3 regions of the Streptomyces sp. NPDC003034 genome follow, and region 3 is predicted to be linked to each of the others. Evidence: riboswitches for the same ligand, from Rfam matches in the RefSeq annotation. Region 3 holds a riboswitch; each other region holds the start of a gene.
What was found. A riboswitch is a leader RNA that binds a small molecule or an ion and turns the genes downstream of it on or off. The one in region 3 is predicted to bind cyclic di-AMP.
Positions count from the first base shown of each region.

Region 1 (9,833 bases), on a different contig from region 3:
GTCAGGCGCAGTCCGCCGGCCGGCGGCTTCGCCAGCTCGGCCAGGGTCGTCGGGTACACCGGGATCGGCGCGGCCGGACTCCTGCGCAGCCTCTGCTCCTTGTCGAAGTAGATCTTCGCGAACTCCGCCGTCGAGCCCGAGGGCCTGGTCCGGGCCCCGACCGGATTCTGGAAGGCGCCGTCGGCGAAGTTCGGCGAGCGGCGGATGCGCTCCATCCGGGCACCGGTCGGGTCGGCGCCGAAGGCTTCGGTCCGCAGGGCGCGCAGCCGTGGACGCAAGGGACGGGAGCCGGTCAAGGCGCCTCCTGGGACGATGGGGTCAGGACGGTCGTCGGTCTACGACCATCCCAACGCACACCGTCCCCGAAGGATTCCGCGGCGGCGCCCCCGCCCTAGAGCGGCAGCAGGTCGGGCCGCTTCGCCTCGACGTGGTCCCCGGAGGACTCCCCGCGCAGCCGCCGGCCGATCCACGGCACCAGGTGCTCGCGCGCCCACTGGATGTTGTCCCGGGTCACGTCGACCGAGCCGCGCGGCCGCTGCGGCGGCCACGGCTGGTCGGGGTCGGTGGGGACCTGCAGGCCGAGCACCTGCGCGGCGCGCAGCGCGACCCGGGTGTGCCCTTCGGGCGAGAGGTGCAGCCGGTCGGCGTCCCAGGCCCGCCGGTCCTGTACGGACCTCAGCGACCAGAGGTCGAGCACCGGGCAGCCGTAGCGGTCGGCGATGGCGCGGACGTGCGCGCTGTACGTGGCCACCTTGCCCCGCAGGTGCCGCAGGACCGGCACACCGCGGGTGTCGAAGCCGGTCGTGATCATGACCATGCCCACGGCCCCGGTGAGGTCGGCGACGGCCGCCTCGAACCGCTGCGCCACGTCGTCCGGGTCGCTGCCGGGCCGGATGATGTCGTTGCCCCCCGCGCAGAAGGTCACCAGGTCCGGCGCGAGCGCCTTCGCCCGGGGAACCTGTTCGGCCACGATCTGGTCGAGGAGCCGTCCGCGCACGGCCAGGTTCGCGTACCGGAAGTCGTGCTCGTCCCGCTGGTCGGCCAGGAGCACGGCAAGCCGGTCCGCCCAGCCGAGAAGCGAATCCCCGGGCCCCGGGTCCCCCACGCCCTCGGTAAAGCTGTCCCCGATCGCCGCGTACGAGCCGATGGTCTTGAGTTTCGTCGTCGTCGCTGCCACGGAACGACATCCTTCACCCCCGCGGGCGACTTACGCCAACGTAAGCAGGGGTTGACGGGCCGTGATCTATACCACCCGACGGGTAAGGAATAAGTACACGTCAGGCCGGGCCCCCCCTCAGGCCCCGGCCTGACGCCGTTCGTACTGCGGCCGCGGGTGCCGTCAGATGCTGACGCCCTTCGAGCGGAGGTAGCTCACCGGGCTGATGTCGGAGCCGTAGGACGGGCCGGTGCGGATCTCGAAGTGGAGGTGCGGGCCGGTCGAGTTGCCGGTGGAGCCGACGAGGCCGATGCGCTGGCCGCCGGTGACGCTCTGGCCGACGGAGACGGAGAGCGCGGACATGTGGGCGTACTGGGAGTACTTGCCGTCGGCGTGCCGGATGATGACCTCGTTGCCGTACGAGCCGGCCCATCCGGCGGAGACGACGGTGCCCGCGCCGATGGCCTTGACGGTGGTGCCGGAGCTCGCCATGAAGTCCACGCCGGTGTGGTAACCGGAGGACCACATGCTTCCGCTGGCCCGGTACTGCGTGGAGATGCCGCCGCTGACCGGGGCGACGAAACCGGAGGCGGTGGGGGTGCTGGAACCGGAAGAGGTCTGGCCGGAGGCGGAGGTTCCCGCCGAGGACCGGGCGGTGGACTGCGCCGGCTTCTCGGCCTGCTTCTGGACGGGCTTCTCGGCGGGCTTCTCGGCCCGCTTCTGGGCCGGCTTCTCCGCCGGGGCCTTCGGGGCCGGCTGGACCTTGGGGGCTGCCTGGGCCGGCTTGGCCGGGGCCGCGGCCGCCGCCTTCCCGCCGAGCGTCAGCTTCAGGCCCGGGTGGATCAGCGAGGGGTCGGCTCCGACGGCCTCCCGGTTGTCGGCGTACAGCTGCTGCCAGCCGCCCTCCAGCCGGCGCTCCGCCGCGATCTTGGAGAGGTAGTCGCCCGGGACCACCGTGTACTGGGTCGGGGCGGCCTGCGCGGCGGCGGTGGGCGTCGCCTGCGGCGCCACGGGAGCCTGCTGGATCAGCTGGACCTGCGGCGCCTGCACGGTGGAGGCGGAGGCGGCCGAGACGGTCGGCGCACCGGCCGCCTGGGCGCCAGTGGCGCCCATCAGCGGCAGCGCGAGCGCCGCGCCACCGGTGCCGGCGACGGCGAAACCGCGGGATATCGAACCGGACTTGGGACGGCGGTGCTTGCCCTTTGCAGGCATGGCGAATTCCTCTCCGGCGCCTGCGAGGTGAGCTGTCGGGTTCGGACTGGAGATGTCCGGCCGTACACATGGGGCACATGTACGGCTTCACCCCGAGCCGTCCCGGTTCAAAGAGCCGGAACGGCGGCTTACCTGGTTCCCCCGCTCCTGCCGCGCGTGAGTAGTCGGGTGCGGTTTCCGGGCGGCGGCAGGATTTGGCGGTCCACCCGGGATCGATCGCGAAGGTAATCGAGTCCGGGCGCGGGGAACAAGCCATGAATTTGCTGACGGAATCACAGGGATGAGGGATCGGCGGAATTACGGTCACCCTCCGTCCATTCCGGCCCGCCAACAACCGCCCCCGCTAGGCGATTCGCTTTCCGCGATCAGGCACTCACGGTCACCGTATGATCTGGCTCACGGGGGCGACCCGATGTCCCTTTTGAGAACGGCGAGTTATGGCTAAGTAGTGGCCAAGTAGTGTAATTCGGACACCCCAGGACTACGCGGAGGAGTTCCCGTGACCCAGCAGATACCCCCGGCCTCACTGGCGCGGCCGGAGCCGGAGCCCGCGCTGACCGGGGTGCGCAACTTCCGTGACGTGGGCGGACTGCCGACCTCGGACGGACGGAGGGTCAGAAGGGGGCGACTCTTCCGAAGCGGACATCTGGCGCATGCCACCGAAACCGACGCAGAGTTCCTGTCAGCGCTCGGGCTGCGCACCGTCTTCGACTTCCGCAACGAGGCCGACCACGCCCTGGAGGGCCCGGACGTCGAACTGCCCGGCGTACGGAATGTGAACATCCCGCTGTCCGACCCGGCCGACGGGCGCGAGTTCTGGAAGATGGTCAGCGACAGCGACCTGGACCGGCTGCGCGCCGTGCTCGGCGAGGGCAAGGGCGCGGCCCGCATGGCGGACTCCTACCGCGGGATCATCAGGCACCGCACCGCCGAACACAGCCGGGTCGTGCACTCCCTCGCCGAGGACGGCGTCCCCGCCCTGATGCACTGCGCGGCGGGCAAGGACCGGGCAGGCCTGTCGATCGCCGTCACCCTGCTGGCGCTCGGTGTGGAGCGCGAGGCGATCGTGGCGGACTACCTGGAGTCGAACGCCCCGCACCGCCGTTACGTGCTGCGCCACAGCGGCCCGGCTGCCGAGGCGCGCTCCCCCGAGGTCATGGAACTGCTCGCGCCGCTCTTCGACGCCCGCGCCGAATACCTGACCGCGGCCTTCGACACCATCGACGGGCACTGGGGCGGGGTCGAGCGCTACCTGGCCGAGGGTCTCGGGCTCACGCCCGACACCCTCGGCCGGCTCCGCGAGCAACTGCTCGACTGACCCCGCCCCCGACGCTCGCCCCCTCCCCCGGCGGTCCAGCGCCCACAACCAGGGAGCGGAGGGCGCCGGAGCAGGGGGGCGCCGGATCAGGGGGCGCCGGGGCAGGCCGTCAGCCGTTGCCGACGGCCTGCTTCACCAGTGTTCTGCCGAACTCCCACATCAGAGCGCCGCCGCCGTGCGCCTCGTCCATGACCGACCGGAAGGCGCCGACGAACCGGTCGACGTCCCGCTCGTCCAGCACCAGCGGCGGAATGAGCTTGATCACTTCGAGGTGGTCGCCGGAGACCTGGGTGAGGATGCGGTGCTTCTGGAGCAGCGGCACCACGACCATCTGCGCGAACAGCCCCTTGCGGGCCGCCTGCAGCATGGCCCACCGGCCGCGCAGCGCAAGCGAGGACGGCCGGCCGAATTCGATGCCGATCATCAGCCCGCGCCCCCGCACCTCGTGCAGCAGCTCGTACCCGTCCACCAGCGCCGCGAGGCGTCCGCGCAGCAGGTCGCCCATCGCCCGCGCGTTGGCCACGACCTCCTCGTCCTCCATCACGGACAGCACCGCCAGGCCGGCCGCCATCGCCTGGGCGTTGGACCCGAAGCTCGCCGAGTGCACGAGCACGCGGTCCATGGACGAGTAGACCTTCTTGAAGATCCAGTCCCTGCCCAGGGTCGCGCCGACCGGTACGTATCCGCCCGACAGCGCCTTGGCCACGCACACCAGGTCCGGCTCCACGCCCGGCTCGTGCTGGTACGCGTAGAAGTCACCGGTCCGTCCCAGGCCGGTCTGTACCTCGTCCACGATCAGCAGCGCCTTGTGCCGGTGCAGCAGTTCCTGCGCGGCGAGGAGGAACCCGGGCGGGGCTTCGAGTACGCCCTTGCCCTGGATCGGCTCGACGATGAAGGCCGCCACGTCCCCCCGCCGCAGCTCCCGCTCCAGGGCGGCCAGGTCGCCCAGCTCGATCCTCGTGTCGGGGAGCAGCGGGTCGAAGCCGTTCCGGAAGCCGCTCTCCCCGTTCACCGAGAGGGAGCCGGTGGTCAGCCCGTGGAAGGCGTGGTCGCAGTAGAGGATCCTGGTTCGCCCGGTGGCGTAGCGGGCGAACTTCAGGGCCGTCTCCACCGCCTCCGTACCGCTGTTGCCGAAGAAGACCCGGTCCAGATGCGGGCTGTACGAGAGCAGCTTCTCGGCCAGCAGTCCGGGCAGGGGCTGGCAGTCGAAGCGGGTGAGGTCGGCGAGCTGGGCGTCCAGGACGTCGTGCAGGGCCCGGCGGACCACCGGGTGGTGGCGCCCCAGGCCCATGACCCCGAAGCCGGCCAGCATGTCGAGGTAGTCGTGGCCCTGGGCGTCCCAGAAGTGCGCTCCCTCGGCCCGGACGTAGACCTTGTCGAAGCCGATGGTGTGCAGCATCCGGGGCAGCTGGTGGTTGAGGTGGCGGGCGTGCAGCTCGTACCGCTCCCTGCCGCGCGCCGCCAGCAGGGCGCCGAGGTCGAAACCGCCGCCCCGGCCGCCCTCGCCTTCCCCGCCCTCACCTTCCCCGCCCTCGCCTTTCCCGCTCCGCGCCGAGGCCCTGGCCCCTTCCGTCGGCGCCGTCATGCCGACGTGCCCCGGTTGCCACCCACCGTCTCCCGGGCGGCGCGCAGGGATTCCTTGAGCGAGCCCATGGTGGCGAGGACGGCGGTGGGTTCGTAGCCGCAGTGCGCCATGCAATTGGCGCAGCGCGGGTCCTTCCCGCGGCCGTACTTGCTCCAGTCGGTGTCCTCGATCAGTTCCCGGTACGTCGGCACGTAGCCGTCGCTCATCAGATAGCAGGGCCGCTGCCAGCCGAAGAGGGAGTAATTCGGAATGGCCCAGGCGGTGCAGGGGAAATCCGCCTTTCCTTCCAGGAAGTCGAGGAAGAGCGGCGAGTGGTTGAGCCGCCAGCGCCTCCGGTTGCCGCCCGCGAAGGCCTTCTTGAAGAGGTCGCGGGTCTGCTCGACGCCCAGGAAGTGCTCCTGGTCGGGGGCTTTCTCGTAGGCGTAGGCGGGTGAGATCATCATCTCGTCCACCTGGAGGTCGTCGTTGAGGTAGTTCAGCACCTCGATGATCGTCTGCGGGGTGTCCGTGTTGAAGAAGGTGGAGTTGGTCGTCACCCGGAAACCGCGCCGCTTCGCCTCCTTGATGGCCGCTACGGCCTCGTCGAAGACGCCCTCCTTGGCCACCGACTCGTCGTGCCGCTCGCGCAGCCCGTCGATGTGCACGGCGAAGGCGAAATAGCGGGACGGGGTGAATTTCTCGATCTTCTTGCGCAGCAGCATTGCGTTGGTGCAAAGGAAGACATACTTCCGCTTCGCCACCAACTGCCGCACGATCTCGTCGATCTGCGGGTGCATCAAGGGCTCGCCGCCTGCGATGGACACCATGGGCGCACCGGATTCCAGTACGGCGCCGACGGCTTGGGCGACCGGCATGCGCTGCTTGAGCACCCCGGCGGGGTGCTGGATCTTCCCGCACCCTTCGCAGGCCAGGTTGCAGGCGTAGAGCGGTTCGAGCTCGACGATCAGCGGGAACTTCTCACGCTTGCGGAGCTTCTGTTCGAGAAGATAGGTCCCGACCCTGACGGTCTGGCGCAGCGGCATGGCCATCTGGCTCACCTCCTGGGGAGCAGCGAAGAACGGTGCCATTCATAAAACGCGGGCAGTACGGCACGCAGTACACGGAAGGCCGATATTCCACCGCGGACCGTGCCGATGCGGACGAGCTCGTGCTCCGGAGCGTCCACGATCACCCGGACGGCGGCGACGGGGCGGCGTCCGTCCGGGTCGTGGCCGCCGAGGGTCGCGGTCCACAGCGTGGCCGCCGACTCCATGTCGACCGCGATGGCACCGGTGGCGCGCAGGTGCGCGCGCTCCTGGCCGCGGACGACGTGGTCGGATCCGGTCAGTGCCCCGGTGTGCACGGTCCGGCCCGGAAGGGCCCGGGCCAGCGCTCCGGCGAGCAGGGCCGTACCCGTGCAGGTGACGGTGGCGTGCGGGTCGCGGGTCTCCTCGGCGACGACCAGGTCGCCGGGGTGCATGCCGGGGACCAGCCCGGCGCAGAATCCGGTCGCGAGGACCGCGGCCCCGCTCAGCTCGGGCCGGTCCAGGGCCCGGGCGACGGCCCGCTGGGCCGCGCGCGGGCCCATGCCGGTACGCAGGACGGCATGCGGCGCTTCGCCCGCGCCGGCGCGGCCCGCGCCGCGCAGCGCGAGCCGCTCGATGCGCAGGGCGCAGGCGATCAGCAGCGGGGCGGCGCTCCCGGAGCCGTCCCCCCGGCGGGGGGCGGCCATCAGGCCTCCCCGTGGAGGGCCCCCGCAACAAGGGCCTCCGCGGGAAGGGCCCGCGCGGAGCCGGGGGGCTCTCCGTACAGGTAACGGCCGAGCGCCGTGAGCGGGAACACCTGCCGGTACAGGTGGTAGTTGATGGAGAAGTCCCAGGGGAAGCCGGTACCGGTGAAGTACCGCTCGTCCCAGGAGCCGTCCGCCCTCTGGGTCTGCACCAGGTAGCGGATGCCCCGCTCGACGGCCCTGCCCTCCCGCTCTCCGGCCGACAGCAGGGCCATCAGGGCCCACGCCGTCTGCGATGCGGTGGAGGCGCCCTTCCCGGCCCAGGACCGGTCCTGGTAGGAGCGCTGGTCCTCGCCCCATCCCCCGTCCTCGTTCTGTACGGATTCCAGCCAGCGCACGGCCCGCCGGATCGCGGGATGCGTCGTGGCGATGCCGGCGGCGGCGAGCGCCGGGACCACCGACCCGGTCCCGTACACGTAGTTGGTGCCCCAGCGACCGAACCAGCCGCCGTCCGGCTCCTGTTCGGCCAGCAGCCAGTCGATGCCGCGCCGGGTCCGCGGGTCGGTGGCCCGGCCCTCGAAGGCGAGCATCTCCACCACGTGGGCGGTGACGTCGGCCGAGGGCGGGTCGATGACCTCCCCGAAGTCGCAGAAGGGCAGCTTGTTCGGGAAGGGGCTGGTGTTGTCGGCGTCGAAGGCGGCCCAGGCGCCGTTCTTCGACTGCATGCCCAGGTTCCAGGACACCCCGCGGGCGATGGCCGCCTCGACCCTCGCCGGGTCGGGGTGCCTGATCCGGCGCAGTGCGAGGACCACCTCGGCCGTATCGTCGATGTCGGGGTAGGTGTCGTTGTGGAACTCGAACGCCCAGCCGCCCGGCGCGAGTCCGGGCCGGCGCACCGCCCAGTCCCCGCTGCGGGCGATCTCCTCGCCCAGCATCCAGTCGGCGGCCTTGACCAGGGCCGGATGGTCGGGCCGCACGCCCGCGTCCACCAGGGCGATCGCGGCCAGGCAGGTGTCCCAGACCGGGGACTGGCAGGCTTCGACCATCCGGGCGCCGTCCTCGCGCCACACCGTGAACCGGTCCAGGGACTCCAGCCCGGCGCGCATCACCGGGTGCCGGAGGTCGTATCCCAGCAGGTGCAGGGCGATGATGGAGTACACGGCGGGCGGCTGGATCCCGCCCCAGCAGCCGTCGTTCTCCTGGCGCTCGATGATCCAGCGGCCGGCCGTGGCCATCGCGGCCTCGCGCAGCCGGCGCGGGGCGAAGCGCCGGTAGAGGTGCAGGGCCCTGTCCATGCGCTGGAAGGCGCCGTCCCAACTGGTCAGCGGGGCCATCGGCTTGGCCGGATTCGGGACCCGGGCGTCGGTGTGCAGCTCGTCCAGGGGGAAGGGGGCGGGGCGGACGGGGCGCATCGCGGAGACGACGGTGAGCGGGACGATGGTCTGACGGGCCCAGCAGCCGAAGTCGTAGATGTTCAGCGGCACCCAAGGGGGCAGGAAGACCAGCTCGGGCGGGAGTTCGGGCAGGTCGTCCCAGCGCCACCAGCCGAAGAGCGCGAGCCAGATCCGGGTGAAGACCCGGGCCGAGGCGATCCCCCCGTTGGCCCGGATCCAGGCGGAGGCGCGGGACATGTGCGGGGAGTCCGGCGCGTCCCCGGCCAGGCGCAGCGCCACGTACGCCTCGATGGTGGCGGACAGTTCGGGCGGTCCGCCGTGGAAGGTGGCCCAGGTGCCGTCGTCCCGCTGCTCGCCGCGGATGAACAGGGCGGCGGCGTACGTGGTGGCCTCGTCCCGGATGCCGAGGAACTGCCGCAGCAGCAGGTCCTCGGCGTCCATGGTGACGTTGGTCTCCAGGTCGCCCTTCCACCAGCCCTCGGCGTCCTGGCGCTCCAGCAGGTACCGGGCCGCCCGCACGGCCGACTCGTACGCGGGCCGGTCGGCCGGATCGGCGGGCGCGGGCTGCCCGTACGGCCCCTGCCCCCCGGCCGGACCTCTGCCGTCCGGCGGTTGCGGCAGGTCCAGCGTGGCCCGGCCCACCCCCGGCGCCCCGGTCCGCACGACCGCGGCCCGGTCTCCCGGCGGGGCTCCGGGGGGCGCCGGGAGCGGTCCGCGCCGCGTCGGCGCCTCCGCGAGCGCGGTCGCCCGCTTCCGGTCGTCTCCGGCGCTCTCCGCCAGGTCCGGGGCGAATCCCGGCGGGGCGCAGCCTGCCGGCCCCGGCGCCGCCGGGGCGCGGGCCGCACGCTCCTCGGCCGGGGCCTGTGCCGGGCCCCTGACCCGGACCCGGATACCGCCCGCCCCGTCGCTATCGGCCCGGACCGGTCCCGGTGGAGCCGGCCGGGCCGGCGGGCCGGGTTCGGGGCGGTCGGGCCGCCGCTGCGGATCGGTGTCGCTGCCAGCGCCAGCGCTCTCCGCGCTGCCGTCGGTCGTCGCTGTCATGGCTTCCCCTTCGAACAGTGTCCTCTGCTGAACTGGGGTCTGCCGTCGGCCGGCGCCCGCCCTGTCGGGCAGCGGCGCCGGCCGGCGACTCGCGAGTCATATCCTCGATCGGGTGGCGATCACCGCTTGCGCACGACGACGAAGTCGGCGAGGGCGACGAGCTGGTCGCGCACGCGCTGCGGCATGTCGACCTCGTCCAGGGCGCGGACCGCGACGGCGTGCTGGCGGCGCGCCTCGTCCGCGGTCCACTGGCGGCCTCCGGCCGCCTCGATGAGCGCGGCGCGGGCGGCGAACTCCTCCTCGGAGAAGTTCTCGAAGTCGTTGCTCTTGGCGTCGGCGGAGAGCAGCTCGGCGAGCTCCTCGCAGGCGGGTCCGCCCGCCGCGAGGGCGGCGACGACCGGCAGGGACTTCTTGCGCTG
Region 1 is NZ_JBSFTS010000007.1:60,081-69,913, reverse strand. Features, by position in the region: gene ACWDX7_RS10730 (MBL fold metallo-hydrolase) at 1-296, opposite strand, end outside; gene ACWDX7_RS10725 (SGNH/GDSL hydrolase family protein) at 392-1,177, opposite strand; gene ACWDX7_RS10720 (peptidoglycan DD-metalloendopeptidase family protein) at 1,340-2,368, opposite strand; cyclic di-AMP (ydaO/yuaA leader) riboswitch at 2,371-2,545, opposite strand; gene ACWDX7_RS10715 (tyrosine-protein phosphatase) at 2,868-3,686, shown strand; gene ACWDX7_RS10710 (aspartate aminotransferase family protein) at 3,796-5,271, opposite strand; gene hpnH (adenosyl-hopene transferase HpnH) at 5,268-6,299, opposite strand; gene ACWDX7_RS10700 (phosphorylase family protein) at 6,305-6,982, opposite strand; gene shc (squalene--hopene cyclase) at 6,982-9,414, opposite strand; gene ACWDX7_RS10690 (polyprenyl synthetase family protein) at 9,534-9,833, opposite strand, start outside.
Region 1: another riboswitch for cyclic di-AMP. It lies ahead of ACWDX7_RS10720 (peptidoglycan DD-metalloendopeptidase family protein); the one in region 3 lies ahead of ACWDX7_RS23595 (transglycosylase family protein).

Region 2 (9,833 bases), on a different contig from region 3:
GCCCTTGCGGCGCGCCGTCACGTTCTCCACGGCCACGGTCGCGCGGATCTTGAAGGTGCCGCGGCCGTTCTCGTAGGCGTCCTTGATGCCCGCGAGTCCGACGATCCGGCCGCCGGTGGGCAGGTCGGGGCCCGGGACGAAGCGCATCAGCGCTTCCAGGTCCGCACCCGGGTGGCGGATCAGGTGGCGGGCGGCCGCGATGACCTCGCCGAGGTTGTGCGGGGGCATGTTGGTGGCCATGCCGACCGCGATCCCGGACGCGCCGTTGACCAGCAGGTTCGGGTAGGCGGCGGGCAGCGCGACCGGTTCCTGCTCCTGGCCGTCGTAGTTGGCGGTGAAATCGACGGTGTCCTCGTCGATCGACTCCGTCATCAGTGACGTGGCGTCGGCCATCTTGCACTCGGTGTAACGCATCGCGGCCGGCGGGTCGTCGTTGCCGAGCGAACCGAAGTTGCCGTGGCCGTCGACCAGCGGCAGCCGCATCGAGAAGGGCTGCGCCATGCGCACGAGGGCGTCGTAGATCGACGCGTCGCCGTGCGGGTGGAGCTTGCCCATGACCTCGCCCACGACGCGGGCGCACTTCACGTAGCCGCGGTCGGGGCGCAGGCTCATCTCGTTCATCTGGTAGACGATGCGGCGGTGCACCGGCTTCATACCGTCCCGGGCGTCGGGCAGGGCCCGGGAGTAGATCACCGAGTACGCGTACTCAAGGAAGGAGCCCTGCATTTCGTCGACGACGTCGATGTCGAGGATCTTCTCCTCGAACTCCTCCGGCGGCGGGGTTTTCGTGCTGCGGCGGGCCATCGCTGCGCGGCTCCTTAACCAAGAAAGATGTGTGCTGTGGGTGTGACGGGTGTGACGTGTGACTGGTGTGCGGGGTCTGGCGGGATCTGACTGCTCTGGCGGATCTGACTGCTCTGGCGGGTGTAACGGGTGTAACGGTCTCGCGGGGTCGGACGGCGGCTCGTGGGGCTCTGACGGGTGTGGACGCGGACCATTGTGGCCCGAGGCACCGACAACGCTTACTCCGACCCAGGCCGGACCCGGGAACTTCTCCGGCTGCCGACGCGCTTGCATACAGTGGCAGGTCTGACAGAAATCTCTGCATCCTCGATCGAAGGGACCACATGCCCATGGGTCACACGGCCACAGCTCAGGCCGGCTCCGGCGGCCTGACAGCGACCGAGCACCGGCTGGCCAACGGCTTGCGCGTGGTGCTTTCCGAGGACCACCTCACCCCGGTCGCCGCGGTCTGCCTCTGGTACGACGTCGGCTCGCGCCACGAAGTCAAGGGACGTACCGGCCTGGCTCACCTCTTCGAGCACCTTATGTTCCAGGGCTCGGCGAGCGTCAAGGGCAACGGGCACTTCGAGCTGGTCCAGGGCGCCGGCGGTTCCCTGAACGGCACCACCAGTTTCGAGCGCACCAACTACTTCGAGACGATGCCGACCCACCAGCTGGAGCTCGCCCTCTGGCTGGAGGCGGACCGGATGGGCTCGCTGCTGGCGGCCCTGGACGACGAGTCCATGGAGAACCAGCGCGACGTCGTCAAGAACGAGCGCCGCCAGCGGTACGACAACGTCCCGTACGGCACGGCGTTCGAGCGGCTGACCGCCCTCGCGTACCCCGAGGGGCACCCGTACCACCACACTCCGATCGGCTCCATGGCCGACCTGGACGCCGCGTCGCTGGAGGACGCGCGCCACTTCTTCCGTACGTACTACGCACCCAACAACGCGGTGCTGTCGGTCGTCGGCGACATCGACCCCGAGCAGACCCTCGCCTGGGTGGAGAAGTACTTCGGGACCATCCCGGCGCACGACGGCAAGCAGCCGCCGCGCGACGGCACCCTGCCCGACATCATCGGGGAGCAGCTGCGCGAGGAGATCGTCGAGGAGGTCCCGGCGCGTGCGCTGATGGCCGCCTACCGGCTGCCGCACGACGGCACCCGCGAGTGCGACGCCGCCGACGTGGCGTTGACCATCCTGGGCGGCGGAGAGTCCTCCCTGCTCCACAACCGCCTGGTGCGCCGCGACCAGACGGCCGTCGCGGCCGGCTTCGGCATGCTGCGGCTCGCCGGGGCCCCCTCGCTGGGCTGGCTGGACGTGAAGACCTCCAGCGGGGTCGAGATCCCCACGATCGAGGCCGCCGTGGACGAGGAGCTCGCGCGGTTCGCCGCCGAGGGCCCGACGGCCGAGGAGATGGAGCGCGCGCAGGCGCAGCTGGAGCGGGAGTGGCTCGACCGGCTGAGCACGGTGGCCGGCCGCGCCGACGAACTGTGCCGCTTCGCGGTGCTGTTCGGAGACCCGCAGCTGGCGCTGACCGCCGTCCAGCGCGTCCTGGACATCACCGCCGAGGAGGTCCAGGCCGTGGCCGCCGCCCGGCTGCGCCCGGACAACCGCGCGGTGCTCGTGTACGAGCCGCTGCCCGCCGCCGGCGCCGGCGCCGGCGCGTCCGGCGAGTCCGCTGAGTCCGACGAGAACGAGAACGAGGGGGCGGAGCAGTGAGCGACACCGCAGCCGTCACGATGACCTTCCACCCGCAGCCGCAGGCCGGCGAGCCGCAGCCGTGGGCCTTCCCGGCCCCGGAGCGCTCGGTGCTGTCCAACGGCCTGACCCTGCTGCGCTGCCACCGCCCGGGCCAGCAGGTGGTGGCGGTCGAGATCAATCTCGCCGCCCCGCTGGACGCCGAGCCCGAGGGCCTCGACGGGGTGGCGACCATCATGGCCCGGGCCCTGTCGGAGGGCACGGACAAGCACTCCGCCGAGGAGTTCGCCGCCGAGCTGGAGCGCTGCGGCGCCACCCTCGACGCGCACGCCGACCACCCCGGCCTGCGGGTCTCCCTGGAGGTCCCGGCATCCCGCCTGCCCAAGGCGCTCGGCCTGCTCGCCGACGCACTGCGCGCGCCCGCCTTCTCCGACGCCGAGGTCGACCGGCTGGTGCGCAACCGGCTCGACGAGATCCCGCACGAGCTGGCCAACCCGCAGCGCCGCGCCGCCAAGCAGCTCTCCAAGGAGCTCTTCCCGGCGTCCCTGCGGATGTCCCGCCCGCGGCAGGGCACCGAGGAGACGGTCGCGCGGATCGACTCCGCGGCCGTACGCGGCTTCTACGAGGCCCACGTACGCCCCGCCGCCGCCACCGCGGTGGTCGTCGGCGACCTGACCGGCATCGACCTCGACGCCGTGCTGGCGGACACGCTGGGGGCCTGGACGGGTGATGCCGCCGAGCCCCTCCCGGTGCCGCCGGTGACCGCCGACGACACCGGCCGCGTGGTCATCGTGGACCGGCCCGGCGCCGTCCAGACGCAGCTGCTGATCGGCCGGATCGGGCCGGACCGGCACGACCGGGTCTGGGCGGCCCAGGTGCTCGGCACGTACTGCCTGGGCGGCACCCTGACCTCCCGGCTGGACAAGGTGCTGCGCGAGGAGAAGGGGTACACCTACGGAGTGCGCGCCTTCGGCCAGGTGCTGCGCTCCACCGCCGACGGCAAGGGCGCCTCGATGCTCGCCATCAGCGGCTCGGTGGACACCCCCAACACGGGTCCCGCGCTGGAGGACCTCTGGAAGGTGCTGCGCACCCTCGCGGAGGGCGGTCTGACCGATGCCGAACGGGACGTGGCGGTGCAGAACTTGGTGGGCGTGGCCCCGCTGAAGTTCGAGACGGCGGCCTCTGTCGCCGGCACTCTCGCCGACCAGGTCGAGCAGGAGCTCCCGGACGACTACCAGGCGCAGTTGTACGCGCGCCTCGCCGAAACCGGAACGGTGGAGGCCACTTCGGCGGTCGTGAGCGCCTTCCCGGTGGACCGGCTGGTCACGATCCTGGTGGGCGACGCGGCGGTCATCGAGGAACCGGTGCGCGCGCTGGGGATCGGGGACGTGAGCGTCGTCACCAACTGACGCCCTGTCGACGGTTCCGAAGGGGCCTCTGGCGGCTTGTCCGCCAGGGGTCCCTTTGTCCGTTAAGTGGTGAGGTTGCTTTTATGTGATGTGGCGTACGCAACAAAAAGGCGCGTCTGTTTGGCGATTGACTGATGATCCGCCTAGCGTCGGCCGTGCTGTTCGTCAGTCGTACCCGCCGCACCCGCGGCAGCGGACAGCATCGCCGAGTCCCCGTCAGGCGCGAGCCTGGGGAGCCGGGGACCCACATCAGTCCCTGGGGTGAATCGAGCCGCCTCGCAAGAGGAGGCCCGTAGGAGACCTTCCTGCTCCGAACCCGTCAGCTAACCCGGTAGGCGAGAGGGAAGGAAAGGATCAGCCCCTTCATGGCGTTTGGCAGTCGTGCCGCCGGTAAGCACCGCGGTTCCAGTCGTCTGAGCCGTAAGACCGCCGGCTACGCCGGTGTCGCCGCCCTCGCCACCACTGGTGTCGTCGGCTCCCTCGCGGGCCCGGCGTTCGCGGCGGACATCGACAACTCCGTCCAGGACACCGGCCTCAACGCCGTCGTCGTGGCCGAGGACCTCGCGGGTGACATCAAGAACCAGGCCGAGTCCCAGGAGCGGGCCGCCGAGGCCACCGCCGCGCGGGCGCAGGCCGAGGCCGATGCCAAGCAGCGGGCCGCCGAAGCCAAGCGCCTGGCCGAGGCCAAGGCGAAGGCCGAGCGCGAGGCCGCCGAGCGCGCCGCCCGCGAGGCCGAGCGCAAGCGCCTCAACACCTTCGTCTCCCCGGTCGCGGGCTCGTACGTGAGCACCCAGTACGGCGCCGGTGGCGGCATGTGGTCCTCCGGCAGCCACACCGGCATCGACTTCCACGCCTCGACGGGCACCTCGATCCGCGCGGTGGGCATCGGTACCGTCGTCGAGGCCGGCTGGGGCGGCGCCTACGGCAACAACGTCGTCATCAAGCACAACGACGGCACCTACACCCAGTACGGGCACCTGTCCGCGCTGAACGTCTCCGTCGGCCAGCAGGTCGCCCCGGGCCAGCAGATCGGCCTGGCCGGCTCCACGGGCAACTCCAGCGGTCCCCACCTGCACTTCGAGGCCCGCACCGGCGCCGACTACGGCTCGGACATCGACCCGGTCGCCTACCTGCGCTCGCACGGCGTCAGCCTCTGACGCGTACGGCAGCGCACCGTCGCTCCCTCTCCCTTCACCGAAGACCCCGGCTCGCCGAGCCGGGGTCTTCGCGTTCCGCAAAACTTACGGATTTCCGACCGCTCTCGGAAATAATCGTGTGTTGCAATAGAGTCGCGGTACGCGCACGCGCGTTCGTTCACGCGCGTTCGTTGACGATGCAGTCGGAAATAGGCGGAGGTCCGGTCTTGCGTATTCCTGCGCATGCGGTATGCACGGCAATTCGCGACGACATCGTCTCCGGGGTCTTCGAGCCGGGCAGCCGGCTGACCGAGGAGGTGCTCGCCCGCAGGTACGGCGTCTCCCGCGTCCCCGTCCGCGAGGCGCTGCGCACCCTGGAGTCGGAGGGGTTCGTGACCACGCGGCGCCATGCGGGCGCCTGCGTGGCGGAGCCGACCGAGCAGGAGGCCGCCGACCTCCTGGAGCTGCGGATGCTGGTGGAGCCGCTGGCGGCGGCCAGAGCCGCCGGGCGGCGCACCGAGGCCCACCTCAAGGTGCTGCGCGGACTGGTCAGGCTGGGCCAGGAGCGGGCCAGGCGCGGCCAGGGCGAGGATTTGCGGGCGCTGGGCAGCTGGTTCCACGAGACGCTCGCACAGGCTTCCGGCAGCCCCGGACTGATAGCGCTGCTCACGCAGATGCGGCACAAGGTCGCGTGGATGTACGCGGAGGAGGCGCCGCTCCGGCCGGTGGAGTCCTGGGCGGAGCACGGGGCGATCGTGGACGCGGTCGCGCGCGGGGACGCCGAGAGGGCGCGGGCCCTGACAGCCCTCCACGCCGACCGGGCGACCGGAGCGCACCGGCCGCGGCTGCGGACCGCGGTGAGGACTTCGCAACCTGCCGTAAACATGTCGAGCGGCCGGCATTAACAGAGCCCGTATACACATGGGTGTCGGCTGTGGCTGCCAGAATTGCGGGTGGTGTGAATTCGCTGACCGCCCAGGAACGTTTATCGGCGGTCGGGGGCCGGATGATCGGCCCGGGCGGTCAAGGTGTACGAATTCCGGCGGAGCTGAATTCGGGCGCGGCTGGACTTCGGGCGCGGCTGGACTTCGGGCGCGGCTGGACTTCGGGCGCGGCTGGATGAGGGCATTGCTGATTCGGGCGGCGCTGGATTCGGCGCCATGCGAGTCTTCGCCGGGCCGGGCCGGGCCGGGCCGATTCGAGCCGAGCTGAGCCGATCCAAGCCGACCTGAGCCGGGCGGATTCGGTGAGGCCGTGCATCGCCTCCGGCTGCCGTCACGGGCGCCGGCCCCCGACTCGGGCCGGCCCGCCGGCCCACCCCGCTCCCCGCCCGCGCCGCCGGCTCCCGCCCGACCCACCACACAGCGAAGCCGCGGTCGCCGGACAGCGGGGACCGCGGCTTCACCGCGTGACTCGAACCCGAAGGGTCAGACGGTCTCCGGGAGCTCCTCAAGGCCCTCGGCGACGAGCTTCGCGAGGCGGTCCAGCGCGGCCTCCGCGCCCTCGGCCTCGGACGCGAGGACGATCTCCTCGCCGCCCTGGGCGCCCAGGCCCAGAACCGCCAGCATGGAAGCGGCGTTGACGGGGTCGCCTCCGGACTTCGCGATGGTCACCGGGACGCCCGAAGCGGTCGTCGCACGGACGAAGATCGAGGCGGGACGAGCGTGCAGGCCCTCGGCCCAACCGACGTTGACGCGGCGCTCTGCCATGGTGATGCCCTTCAGGTTCTTAACGTTGTCTAGACCAGTCTCTCACGACACCCGGAATGCTCGGACCGGAATGCTCGGACCGTCCAGCTGCCCGGATCTTCCGTCCCGCCGCCCGGATCTCCCGCCTTCGGCCTTCCCCAGCTTGCACTGATTCACGTCGGCTCGCAGGATGCGCCGCGCCAGGGCCGCCCGGCCCGTCCCGGCCTTAAGGTGGGCCCCATGACCACCGAGTCGGACCCTTCGTACCCGGCCCACTGGGAGGCGGACGTCGTCCTGCGCGACGGCGGCACCGCCCGGATCCGGCCCATCACCGCGCAGGACGCGGGGCGGCTGGTCAGCTTCTACGAGCAGGTCTCCGACGAGTCGAAGTACTACCGCTTCTTCGCCCCCTACCCCCGGCTCTCCGACCGCGACGTGCACCGCTTCACGCACCACGACTACGTGGACCGGGTCGGCCTCGCCGCCACCATCGGCGGGGAGTTCATCGGGACCGTCCGCTACGACCGGATCGGCGCCGACGGCCGGCCCGCCTCCGCCCCCGCCGACGAGGCCGAGGTCGCCTTCCTCGTCCAGGACGCCCACCAGGGCCGCGGGGTGGCCTCCACCCTCCTCGAACACATCGGCGCGGTGGCCAGGGAGCGCGGCATCCGGCGGTTCGCCGCCGAGGTGCTCCCCGCGAACAACAAAATGATCAAGGTGTTCACGGACGCCGGCTACCAGCAGAAGCGCAGCTTCGAAGACGGCTCCGTGCGCCTCACCCTCGACCTCGAACCGACGGCCGAGTCCCTCGCCGTCCAGCGCGCCCGTGAGCAGCGCGCCGAGGCCCGCTCGGTGCAGCGGCTGCTCGCCCCCGGCTCGGTGGCCGTGATCGGAGTCAGCCGCTCCGGCGCGGGCGTGGGCGCCGCCGCCCTGCGCAACCTGCGGGACAGCGGCTTCCGCGGCCACCTCTACGCCGTCAACGAGGCGGTCACGGCCGATCTCCTGGACGGCGTACGGGCCTACCGCACGCTCGGCGCCATCGACGCCCCGGTCGACCTCGCGGTCATCGCGGTTCCGGCGGACCGGGTCCCGGAGGCGGTGGCGGCCTGCGGTGAGCACGCGGTGCAGGGGCTCGTGGTGCTGTCCGCCGGATACGGGGAGAGCGGCCCGGCCGGGCTCGCCCGCCAGCGCGAACTGGTGCGCCAGGTGCGCTCGTACGGCATGCGCCTGATCGGACCGAACGCGTACGGGGTGATCAACACCTCCCCGGAGGTCGAGCTCAACGCCTCGCTGACGCCCGCCCCCATGCCCTTGCACGGCCGGATCGGCCTCTTCACCCAGTCCGGGGCCATCGGGATCGCCCTGCTCTCCGCGCTCCTGCGCCGCGGGGAGGGGCTGTCCTCCTTCGTCTCGGCGGGCAACCGGGCCGACGTCTCCGGCAACGACATCCTCCAGTACTGGTACGAGGACGAGGCGACGGACGTCGCCCTGATGTACCTGGAGACCCTGGGCAACCCGCGGAAGTTCACCCGCCTCGCCCGCCGGACCGCGGCCGCGAAGCCGGTGGTCGTCGCCCGCGGCGGCCGCCACACCCCGGCCGGGCACGTCGTCCCGGACACCCGGCTGTCCGACGCCACCGTCTCCGAGCTGCTGCGCCAGGCCGGCGTGATCCGGGTCGACACGGTGACGGAGCTGGCGGACGTCGGCCTCCTGCTGGCCTCGCAGCCGCTGCCCGCCGGACCCCGGATCGCCATCCTCGGCAACTCCGAATCCCTCGGGGTCCTGAGCTACGACGCCTGCCTGACGCAGGGGCTGCGCCCGCTGCCGCCGCTGGACCTGACGACGGCGGCCTCGCCCGCAGACTTCCGGGACGCCCTGGCCGCCGCCCTGGCCTCGGACGGCAACGACGCGGTCATCGTTACCGCCATCCCGTGGGTCGGGGAGCAGGCGCTGGCCGACGACCTGGCCGAGGCCCTGCGCGACGCGGTCGAGGAGCGCCCCGGCAAGCCGGTGGCCGTGGTCCACGTGGAGCTCGGCGAGCTGGCGGAGGCCCTGTCCGCCGCGCGCGGCCCCGCCCCCGCCCGCCACCGGCCGCCCGAAACGGCGGTCGCGCCCGAAACGGCGGTCGCCGCCGGAGCGGGCAGCCTCGCCGGAGTGGCGGGCGCGCCCGTAGCCGCGGGTCCCGGCCCCGCACCCCGCGCCTCGGCCGCCCCCGGCCGCGCTCCCCGGCCGCCGCAGGCGGGCGCGCCCTCGCAACCGCCGCCCACCGGTACGGGAACCGCCGCGCCGCCCGGATCCTCCGCCACCCCCGCAGCCGCCCGCATCCCCGCCTATCCCGCCGCCGAGCGGGCGGTCAAGGCCGTCGCGGAGGCGGTGCGTTACGGCCAGTGGCGGCAGGCCAACGCCGAGGCCGGGCACGTACCCGAGTACGAGGACATCGACGAGGCGGGGGCCGCCGCGCAGCTGGCCCGGCTGCTCGCCTCCGTCGAGGAGGGAGCCGCGGTCACCCTGGGCGACTTCGACGCCCATACGCTGCTGGGGCGGTACGGGATCCGGGTGCTGCCCACCCTGTCCGCCCTCACGCCCGACGCGGCGGCCCGCGCCGCCCGGGCCCTGGGGTATCCCGTCGTCCTCAAGACCACCGCCCCGCACCTGCGCCACCGCGCGGACCTGGGCGGCGTACGGCTCGATCTGACGAGCGAGTCCGAGCTGAGGCGCTCGTACGACGAGATGACCGAGACGCTGGGCAAACCGGCGGAACTGCTCCCCGTGGTCCAGGCCATGGTGCCCCGCGGCGTGGACACCGTCGTGCGGTCCGTGATCGACCCGGCGGCCGGCGCCGTCCTGTCCTTCGGGCTCGCCGGAGTCGCCTCGGAACTGCTCGGCGACACCGCCCACCGCCTCGTCCCGGCCACCGACCGCGACGCCGCGGGGCTCATCCGGTCCATCCGGACCGCTCCCCTCCTCTTCGGCTGGCGCGGCAGCGACCCCGTCGACACCGGCGCGCTGGAGGAACTCCTCCTGCGCCTGTCCCGTCTCGTGGACGACCATCCCGAGGTCATCGGGGTCTGCCTGGAGCCCGTCGTGGTCGCCGCCGAGGGCCTCTCCGTCCTC
Region 2 is NZ_JBSFTS010000015.1:109,954-119,786, forward strand. Features, by position in the region: gene ACWDX7_RS17255 (DNA gyrase/topoisomerase IV subunit A) at 1-804, opposite strand, end outside; gene ACWDX7_RS17260 (M16 family metallopeptidase) at 1,134-2,507, shown strand; gene ACWDX7_RS17265 (M16 family metallopeptidase) at 2,528-3,895, shown strand; cyclic di-AMP (ydaO/yuaA leader) riboswitch at 4,089-4,248, shown strand; gene ACWDX7_RS17270 (M23 family metallopeptidase) at 4,261-5,052, shown strand; gene ACWDX7_RS17275 (GntR family transcriptional regulator) at 5,259-5,936, shown strand; gene ACWDX7_RS17280 (HPr family phosphocarrier protein) at 6,459-6,740, opposite strand; gene ACWDX7_RS17285 (GNAT family N-acetyltransferase) at 6,960-9,833, shown strand, end outside.
Region 2: another riboswitch for cyclic di-AMP. It lies ahead of ACWDX7_RS17270 (M23 family metallopeptidase); the one in region 3 lies ahead of ACWDX7_RS23595 (transglycosylase family protein).

Region 3 (9,833 bases):
CCACCACGAGGCCAGGGCCGCGGCCCCGGCCGGCCACTGGTACCCGCAGGGCGCCGCGCCCTACGCGGTCCCGCCGCAGACCACCCCCGGGTACGGCTACCCGCACGCGCCGCGACAGCAGACGGGGCCCTCCCACCAGCCTCCCGCCCACCAGCAGCCTCCGGCGCAGGCGCCGCACGCGGTCCCCGCGCAGCCGCCGCAGCCCACCCCGCCGCCCCGCATCGGGCAGGTCCGCGCCGAACTCGACGAGCTCAGCGAACTCCTGCGCAAGCAGACGCCGCACCCGCGGCAGGCGCCCCGCGACGAGGACCCGCACCGGTGACCGACCGCCTCATCGGCGACCGCTACCGGCTCGCGAGCATCCTGGGCCAGGGCGGCATGGGCCAGGTCTGGACGGCGTACGACGAGCGCCTGGACCGGCGGGTCGCCGTCAAGCTGCTGCGCCCCGACAAGGTCGCCGGCCCGGGCACGGTCGCCGAGGAACTGCGCCAACGGTTCGTGCGCGAGTGCCGGGTCACGGCGCAGGTGGACCACCCCGGCCTGGTCACCGTGCACGACGCGGGCAGCGACGGGGACGAGCTCTTCCTCGTCATGGGCCACGTCGACGGCTCCGACCTGGCCGACCACCTCGCCGCGCACCAGCCGTACCCCTGGCCGTGGGCGGTCTGCGTCGTCGCGCAGCTGTGCGCGGTGCTGTCCGCCGTGCACGCGGTGCCGATCGTGCACCGGGACCTGAAGCCGCGCAATGTGATGGTCCGCCCGGACGGCACCGTCCTGGTCCTGGACCTGGGCGTGGCCTCGGTGATGGACACCGACACCACCCGCCTCACCAGCACCGGTTCGCCGATCGGCAGCCCCGCGTACATGGCGCCCGAGCAGGCCATGGGCGGCGCGGTGGGCCCCCACACCGACCTCTACGCGCTCGGCGTGCTGCTGTACGAACTCCTCAGCGGCACCGTCCCCTTCGCCGGATCCACCGCCCTCGGCGTCTTGCACCGCCACCTGTACGAGCCGCCCGCGCCGGTCCGCCCGCTGCGCCCGGAGGTCCCCCAGGAGCTGGAGGCGGTCCTCCTGCACCTGCTCGCCAAGGACCCGCAGGACCGTCCCGCCTCCGCGCAGGAGGTCTACGAGGCCCTCGCCCCGCTCCTGCCCACGCGCGGCGCCAGCGCCCCGGGGGCCCGCCCGGACGGGGCGCGGGGCAGGGGCCCGCTCGACCCGACCCGCCCCTTCCTGCGCCCGCACGCCCCCTGGCCGGACAGCGCCGCGGCCCTCGTCCCGCCCCGCCCGACCAGCCCGCCGATGACGCCGGCGACGCCCACGGCGCCGCCGCGGCCGGACGTCCCGGGCGCCGTGGACGAGGCCCGCAAGCTCCTCGACGAGGGCCTGCTCACCCAGGCCGTGGACATCCTGGGCGGCATCCTCCCGGCGGCCGTCGCCGAGCACGGCGAGCACTCCCCGGTGGTCCGCTCCCTGCGCAAGCAGTACGCGGCCACGCTGATGGACGATGGCCAGTACCGCCGCGCCCTGCCCGAGCTGCGCCGCCTCGCGGGGGGCGCCTCGCAGTCGAAGGGCGGGGGCGAGTTCCCGGCCGGGGACCCGCAGGCCCTGCGCTTTCGCTACGACGCCGCCCAGTGCCTGGAGCAGCTCGGCGAACCGGCGGCCGCCCTGGCGGAATACCGTTCACTGCTGCCGCTGTTCGAGAACCACTACGCCAACCCGGATCCCGGCCTGGCCCTGGAGGTCCGCCGCCGGATAGCCCACCTGCTGCTGTCCCTCGGCGACCGTCCGGGGGCCCACGACACCCTGGCCCGGCTCCTGTTCGACGCCGAACGGCTGCACGGCCCCGCCCATCCCTTCCCGGCCGAGGTCCGCCGTACGCTGCACTGGCTCGCTCAGGTGCGCTGACGCCGCCGCGGCAGCGCCAGGCCGAGCAGGGCGGTCAGGGCCGCGCCCGCCACCGCCGTCCCCTCGGGGAGGCCCGGAGGGCGGAAGACGCAGGTGAGGCTGGTGGTGCGGCCGTCCAGGGGCACGGCGACCAGCCCGGGGTGGGCCGAGGCCGGCCGGCCGTCGCAGCTCCAGCCCGCGATCGCGGGGACGGAGAGGACCGCCGTGCCCGTGCTGCCCGCCGGCAGAGTGGCCCGGACCTCCGAGGCGCCGACCCGCAGCGAGGTCGTCCCCGTGGCGCGCAGGGCGGTCACCGTCGCGCCGTGGGTCCGCGGGGTGGCCGCCCGGTGAACACGCACCCCGACACCGGCGGAATCGTTGGTCGAAGCGGTGGCCCCGGCCACCCCGACTGCATACCATCGATCACCGCACGGCCTCAGGGGGTGTCCTGTCGCCCGGGCGGGGCACGACGCCCTGCCCGGGCGGCAGGACGCCCCTCGCGCACCGACGCACCATCTCCCGGCCCTGGAGGCTCCTTTGCACCGTCGCACAGCGCTCTCCGTCTCCACCGCCCTGCTCCTGGCGGCCCCCCTGCTGTCCGCCTGCTCGGGCCAGGCCCAACCCGGCACGGCGGCCGTCGTCGGCGGCGAGCGGATCACCACCTCGGCGCTCCAGGCCCAGGTCAAGGACGTCCGCGCCGCCCAGAACCGGGCCGGGGACGGCGCCGCCCAGCTCATCGCGAGCACCCCCGGCCTGGACCGGATCAGGCTCGGCTCGATGCTGCAGAGCCGGATCATCGACACGATGGCCGAGAACGCCTCCCTCACGGTCACCCCGAAGGAGATCGAGGACGAGCGCAAGGCGTACGTCGAGGACAACGGGGGAGCGGAGCAGTTCGAGGCGCTGCTGCTGCAGAAGGCCGCCACCGCCCCCGGCCAGGCCGACCGCTTCCTGCGGGACCGGGTCCTGCTCACCAAGCTGAACACCAAGTACGGCAGCGGGAAGCTCACCGAGCCCGCCGAGGCCGCCGCGAAGGCACTGCGCATCCAGGTCAACCCGCGCTACGGCGCCTGGGACGCCCAGCAGCTCCAGCTCGGCGAGGGGCACACCCCCTGGATCACCCAGAAGACCCGTCCCGAGCAGGCCCCCGCCGGAGCCTGACGCGTAGCCGCGGAGGTAGGTTCGGAGGGTGACCGACCACGCATCCGCCGAGCCCGCCCCGGCCGAGCCCGCGCCCGCCGAGCCCGTATCCGCCGAGCCCACGGGCCGCATCGTCCTGCTGACCACCAGCCACCGGGTCGCCCCCGGCGTGCTGTCCTGGCCGGCGTGGCAGGTCCTGCACGCCGCGGACCGGGTGCTGTGCGCCGACCCCGGCCACCCGCAGCTGCCGTACCTGCGCGAGGCGGGCATCGAGGTCGCCTACGAGACCCCGGACGCGCACGCGCTCGTCGAGGCCTGCGCGGGCGGGCGCACCGTCGTGGTGCTCCCGGGCGGTGAGGGAGACCAGCGGCTCACCGACGGGCTGGCGCGCCTCGCCGGCTCCGGGCGGGTCTCCATGCCCGACCTGGAACTGCTGCCCGGATCGTACGATCTGCCGGGCGCGCGCCTGCTCGACCTGGTCCAGGTCATGGACCGGGTCCGGCGCGAATGCCCCTGGACCTCCGCCCAGACCCATCGGGGCCTGGCCAAGTACGCGATCGAGGAGGCGTACGAGCTGGTCGAGGCCATCGAGGCCGGGGACCGGGAGGAGCTGCGCGAGGAGCTCGGCGACGTCCTGCTCCAGGTGGTCTTCCACGCCCGGATCGCGGAGGAGGGCGGCGGTGAAGCCGAGGAGACCGAGGACACCGAGGACGCGGACGAGGATGCCGACGCCGACGCGGCCGATGGGGCCTTCTCCATCGACGACGTGGCCGGGACCCTGGTGGAGAAGCTGATCCGCCGCCATCCGCACGTCTTCGGCGACGCCGAGGCCCACACCCCGCAGGACGTCCACGAGCACTGGCAGCGCACCAAGGCGGTCGAGAAGCAGCGCGCGTCGGTCACCGACGGGATCCCGCTGGGCCAGCCCGGCCTCGCGCTCGCGGCCAAGCTCGCCGGCCGGGTCCGTGCGGGCGGCCTGCCCGTGGAACTGCCGCGCGGCGAGGGCATCGGGTACGAGCTGCTGGAGCTGGCGGCGCGCGCCGAGGCGCAGGGCGTGGACCCCGAGACCGCACTGCGCGCCGCGGCCCGCGTCTACCGGGACGCGATCCGGGCGGCGGAGGGCGTCGGCGCGGCAGGGGCGTAGGCGCCTGTGGGCGGGTTACCGCGTGAAGAGGACCGCAGGGCCCGCGGGAAGGTGATCTCGCGGGCCCGGGACACCTGCCGGAGGGGCCGCGTCAGTCGTTGACGTCCTCGTTGAAGCGGTTCGAGCACGCCTGCTGCTCTTGCTGGGTCTGGGCCTTGTCGAGGCAGGCGCGCAGGTCCTTGCCCTCATCGGAGTTGAGTACGGACACTCCGATGGCCACCATGATGCCGGCGATGACCACGGTCACGGCGCCCAGGACGAGTCCGGCGATGGCCATACCGCGACCTCCGGCACCGCCGCGGGCTCTGCGCAGGGCAGCGATACCAAGCCCTATGGCCACCAGGGCCAGGGGGATGCCTACGAACCAGAGCCACAGCAGCAGCAGCGACGCGATGCCAGTGATCAGTGCGGCTACGGCCAGACCGTTGCGCTTCGTGCCGTGCGGGGAAGAGGCGGCGGGGTAAGCGCTGGTGCCGGCAGCGTCGGAGGAGTGATGCGGGTCGGACATGGGACGATCCCTTCATGGAGCTGCGGGCGGACAACACCCCGGTTTGGCAAGGGTGTTCAGCCCGTCTACCACTGGCTCGTGGTCGCAAACCCGCCTGCACGCCCGCCCGTGCGGTCGGATCCTGCCGCCCCTGGCGTTGAGCCTGGGCGGGCCGCAGGCGCAGCGCCCGGAGCGGCAGGCGCCCTGCCCGACCCGGTCCCGTCAGGCGGGCTCGAAATGGCGCTGGACCGGTCGGCGCCCGAGCTGCGCGAGGAGGCGGTGCTCGTACGGCTCACCACCGGGGTCGCCATGCGGGAGCTGCGGCAGGCCCTGGGCGCCCTGGGGCCGCCGGGCAGGGACACCGGCGGCCCGATGTCGTACTGCTCGGCATCCGGATGCCCGGGGGTGACGGACTGGCCGCGATCGGCCCGCTGCTGGCCCTCGACCCCGCGCCGCGGGTGGTGATGCTGACGACCTTCGGGGACGAGGAGAACGTCCCGCGCACCCTGCGGGAGGGGGCGACCGGCTTTCTGCTCAAGGACGAGGGGCCGCAGGAACTGATCAGCGCGGTACGGGCCGCCGCCTCGGGGGACGCGGCCCTCTCCCCGGGAGTGACCGGGGCGGTGGTCGCACGCATGCTGCGGGGGGGACGGCTCGGCGGCGCAAGCTCCCGTTTCCGAGGAAGGCAACGGGCTCGACCGCCTCACGGCCCGCGACCGGGAGTACTGGCGATGCTCGGGCAGGGGCTGTCCAACCACGACATCGCCGAACGGCTCGGCATCGGCATCGGCACCGTCAAGACCCATGTGGGCGCGATCCTGGAGAAGACCGGATCGGCGACCCGGGTACGGGCAGCCCTGCTGGCCCACCGGGCGGGGCTGACCGCCTGAGCACAAAACCGAAGGCGGGAACACCGGACTTGTCCGTCAAGGGAAGGCAGATCTCCGGATATCCACGACGAACCACGCATAGGGGGCGGCCCTCTGAGATCGGGATACGGTCGTCAGGTGCACGAGCAGACCCCCGCGACCCCCGCCGACCCCCCGGCCGATGCCTCAGCCGCCACCCCGGCCGAACCCCCGGCCACCCCGGCCGAACCCCCGGCCACCCCGGCCGAACCCCCGGCGACCCCGGCCGAACCCCCGGCGACCCCCGCCGACCCCCCGGCCGACCCTCCGGGCGCCACGCCCGGCGCCCAGGGCCCGACCCTGTTCGACTGGCAGTTCGCGACCGATCCCTACCCGGCCTACGCCTGGCTGCGCGAGAACTCCCCCGTGCACCGCACCAAGCTCCCCAGCGGGGTCGAGGCGTGGCTGGTCACCCGGTACGCCGATGCCCGCCAGGCCCTCGCCGACCAGCGGCTCAGCAAGAATCCGGCCCACCACGCCGAGTCGGCGCACGCCAAGGGCAAGACCGGGATCCCCGGGGAGCGCAAGGCCGAGCTGATGACGCATCTGCTCAACATCGACCCGCCGGACCACACCCGGCTGCGGCGGCTGGTGTCGAAGGCGTTCACTCCGCGCCGTGTCGCCGAGTTCACCCCGCGCGTGCAAGAGCTCACCGACCACCTCATCGACCGGTTCGAGGCGAAGGGGGAGGCGGACCTCATCCACGATTTCGCCTTCCCGCTCCCCATCTACGCCATCTGCGAGATGCTCGGCGTACCGCGCGAGGACCAGGACGACTTCCGGGACTGGGCGGGCATGATGATCCGCCACGGCGGCGGACCGCGCGGCGGGGTGGCGCGCTCGGTGAAGCGGATGCGCACCTACCTGGGGGAGCTCATCCACCGCAAACGGGACGATCTGGGCAATGACCTGATCTCGGACCTGATCCGGGCGAGCGACCACGGGGACCACCTGACCGAGGGCGAGGCCACCGCGATGGCCTTCATCCTCCTCTTCGCGGGTTTTGAAACCACGGTCAATCTGGTGGGTAACGGGCTCTATGCCCTCTTTTGTCATCCCGACCAGCGCCGACGGCTCCAACGCTCCCTGGCGGCGGGCGAGAGCCACCTGCTGGCCACCGGCGTCGAGGAACTCCTGCGGTACGACGGCCCCGTGGAGCTGGCCACCTGGCGGTACGCCACCGAGCCGCTCACCCTCGCGGGCCAGGACATCGCGGTCGGCGAGCCGGTCCTGGTGGTCCTGGCCGCCGCAGACCGGGACCCCGAGCGGTTCGCCGACCCCGACACCCTCGACCTCTCGCGCGCCGACAACCAGCACCTCGGCTACGGCCACGGCATCCACTACTGCCTCGGCGCACCGCTGGCCCGGCTGGAGGGGCAGACCGCGCTCGCGACGCTGCTGACCCGCCTTCCGGACCTGGAGCTGGCCGTGGATCCGTCCGAACTGCGCTGGCGCGGCGGGCTCATCATGCGCGGTCTGCGCACGCTGCCCGTCCGCTTCACCCCTTATGGGTCTAGGCGGAACGACTGACTCCGAGTCAGTTCCTGTCGGAACTTGTGACAATCGTTCGAAGGCCGCTAGGTTCTGCCGTTACCCCGCCGTTATGCGAAAGGTACAGCCTCATGCGTTCCGGGAACGGCCGCCACAGACGCCCCCGCCAGGTCCCCGCGCTGGTGGTAACAGCCGGAGTCACTGGCTCCGCGCTGGCCCTGCCACTGCTCGCCGCCACCAGTGCCACCGCCGCCGACACCTCCACGTGGGACAAGGTCGCCGAGTGCGAGAGCGGGGGTACGTGGAGCGCCAACTTCGGCAGCGGCGCGTACGGCGGGCTCCAGTTCACCCAGGAGCAGTGGCGCAGCGCCGGCGGTCTCGACTTCGCCGAGCGGCCCGACCTGGCCAGCCGCTCCCAGCAGATCGCCGTAGCCGAACGGGTGCTGGCCTCGCAGGGGCCGCAGGCGTGGCCGCTGTGCGCGGCGTCCGCCGGGCTGACCCAGCAGGGCCCCGCCGCCGCCGTGGACCCCGGCCTGCCCGGCGGTACCAGTGCCATCGCCCCGAGCCCGTCCCGCCCGGACCAGGCCGTGCCCTCCGCCGGCACCGGCGCCCCCGCCCGGGACTTCGGGGCCCCCACCCCGGCCGCGCCCAGTCCGTCCGAGAGCCCCTCGTACGGGACCCCCGAGGGCCCGCTCGCGCCGTCCATCGGACTGCCCGTCATGCCGCCGCCGGACGACCCGACCACGGCTCCGGCGCCGCCCGTGCTGCCCGGCGACCCGACGACCGCTCCGGTGCTCCCCGTACTCCCCGGGGACCCCACCGCGACTCCGGCGCCGCCCGTGCTGCCCGGCGACCCGACCACCGCCCCGGTGGCCCCCGGCGCCCCCACCGCCCCGGCGGACCCGGGCGCCCCCACCGCCCAGCCCTCCCCGGACGCCTCGGCCGCCCCCACGCCGACCGCGCCCACCGCTCCGGCGCCCGTCGCGGACGGGTCCGGCGGCAAGCACCGAGGTACGCCCGCCGTCGAGCTGCCCCTCGCGTCTGATCCCGCGTCGGCCCCCACGTACACGGTCAAGTCGGGCGACACTCTGGCGACCATCGCGGACGCCAACGGACTGGAGGGCGGCTGGAACGCGCTCTACTCGGTCAATGAGCAGGTCATCGGCGGAGACGCCAACTTGATCAAGCCCGGCCAGAATCTGGATCTAACCGCGGAATAGGGGCACTTCGGGCGCACGTAAAGGTCCGATTGCCCGTTTTCGGCAAGTGAGACATGTGTCTCTTCCGGTCAACTGGCGTGTCATGCCCCGGAGCTCCCGCAAACCCGGTCCTCACCTGCGCAAACACCCTTGCGAAGGGCGCAAGTAGGGGTGGTTTCTCCCCGATGTCGCGCGTTGAACATCGGGGAGGGACCTGGCTACCTTCTGAATCGCCCGCCACCGCGGGCTCCTTCGACCGCATCGCCGAATCCTGCCGGCGGACGGAGGGAACAGTCGTCGCGTCAAGCGCCGAAGGCAGGAGCGGGGGAACCAAGGTAGGCGCCGGGAGCGGCCGTTCGAGAGACGGTCACGCCACCGGCTAGGGGTTAAGTCGCGCGCTAGGCCGCGCGGCCGGGCAACTCATCCGCCCGAACCCGACAGCTCACCTCGTAGGCGTCGGTGAGGAGAAACTCCATGCTGCTTTCTGGCAAGGGCAAGCACCGCCGCGCCTCCAAGGCCGCCCGCATCGTCACGCTCGCCGGTGTCGCCGGCGTCGCCGTCGCGGCGCCCCTGATGACCGCGGGTACCGCGAGCGCCGCCACGGCCTCCGAGTGGGACCGCGTCGCGCAGTGCGAGTCCGGTGGCAACTGGGCCATCAACACGGGCAACGGCTACTACGGCGGCCTGCAGTTCTCGTCCTCCACGTGGGCCGCGTACGGCGGCAAGTCCTACGCCGCGCAGGCCAACCAGGCCTCGAAGGCCCAGCAGATAGCCGTCGCCGAGAAGGTCCTCAAGGGCCAGGGCAAGGGCGCCTGGCCGCACTGCGGCGTCGGCCTGTCGAACTCCTCGTATGCCGGCGGCGGCGCTGCCGAGGCCCCGGCCAAGCCCAAGGCCGCGCCGAAGAAGACCGAGCAGAAGGCCGAGCAGAAGGCCGCGCCGAAGAAGGAGACCAAGCGCTCCGAGGCCCCGACCACCCGCTCCGAGCGCTCGACGGCCCCGGCCCCGGCCAAGCCGAAGACGGAGGCCCCGAAGACCGGCAACGGCTCGTACGAGGTCAAGTCCGGCGACACCCTGGGCACCATCGCCGAGGCCAACGGCGTCAACGGCGGCTGGGAGAAGCTCTTCGAGCTGAACAAGGACATCGTCTCGGACGCCGACCTGATCTTCCCGGGTCAGAAGCTGAAGCTCAGCTGAACACCGCGGCCATAGCACCGCCGCGGCCCTAGCCGCTGTGGTGCATCCGCCCACGCAGAATCCCGCCGCCCGGCGCGTCTCCCCCCACGCGCCGGGCGGTGGCGTTCGCCGGGCAGAGCCGCACGGACCGCGAGCTCTATGTCCTGGAAGAAGGGTATTCGTGCCCTTTTTCGTCCCAGGACCCGGGCGGTCGGCGGGCTGATCGCCGCGGGCCGGTTAGGCTCTAGTCGGCAAGGCCGTCCCATGGCCTGATGCCACCGCACACCCAGCGTCACATCCCAGAAGGAGATGCTCGTGCCGTCCATCGACGTCGTCGTAGCCCGGGAAATCCTGGACTCCCGAGGCAACCCCACGGTCGAGGTCGAGGTGGGCCTCGACGATGGCAG
Region 3 is NZ_JBSFTS010000027.1:6,982-16,814, reverse strand. Features, by position in the region: gene ACWDX7_RS23645 (hypothetical protein) at 1-322, shown strand, start outside; gene ACWDX7_RS23640 (protein kinase domain-containing protein) at 379-1,905, shown strand; gene ACWDX7_RS23635 (hypothetical protein) at 1,893-2,288, opposite strand; gene ACWDX7_RS23630 (SurA N-terminal domain-containing protein) at 2,422-3,045, shown strand; gene ACWDX7_RS23625 (nucleoside triphosphate pyrophosphohydrolase) at 3,074-4,168, shown strand; gene ACWDX7_RS23620 (DUF4190 domain-containing protein) at 4,260-4,676, opposite strand; gene ACWDX7_RS23615 (hypothetical protein) at 4,893-5,120, shown strand; partial or broken gene ACWDX7_RS23610 (response regulator) at 5,018-5,545, shown strand; gene ACWDX7_RS23605 (cytochrome P450 family protein) at 5,864-7,093, shown strand; gene ACWDX7_RS23600 (transglycosylase family protein) at 7,186-8,274, shown strand; cyclic di-AMP (ydaO/yuaA leader) riboswitch at 8,551-8,724, shown strand; gene ACWDX7_RS23595 (transglycosylase family protein) at 8,728-9,447, shown strand; gene eno (phosphopyruvate hydratase) at 9,736-9,833, shown strand, end outside.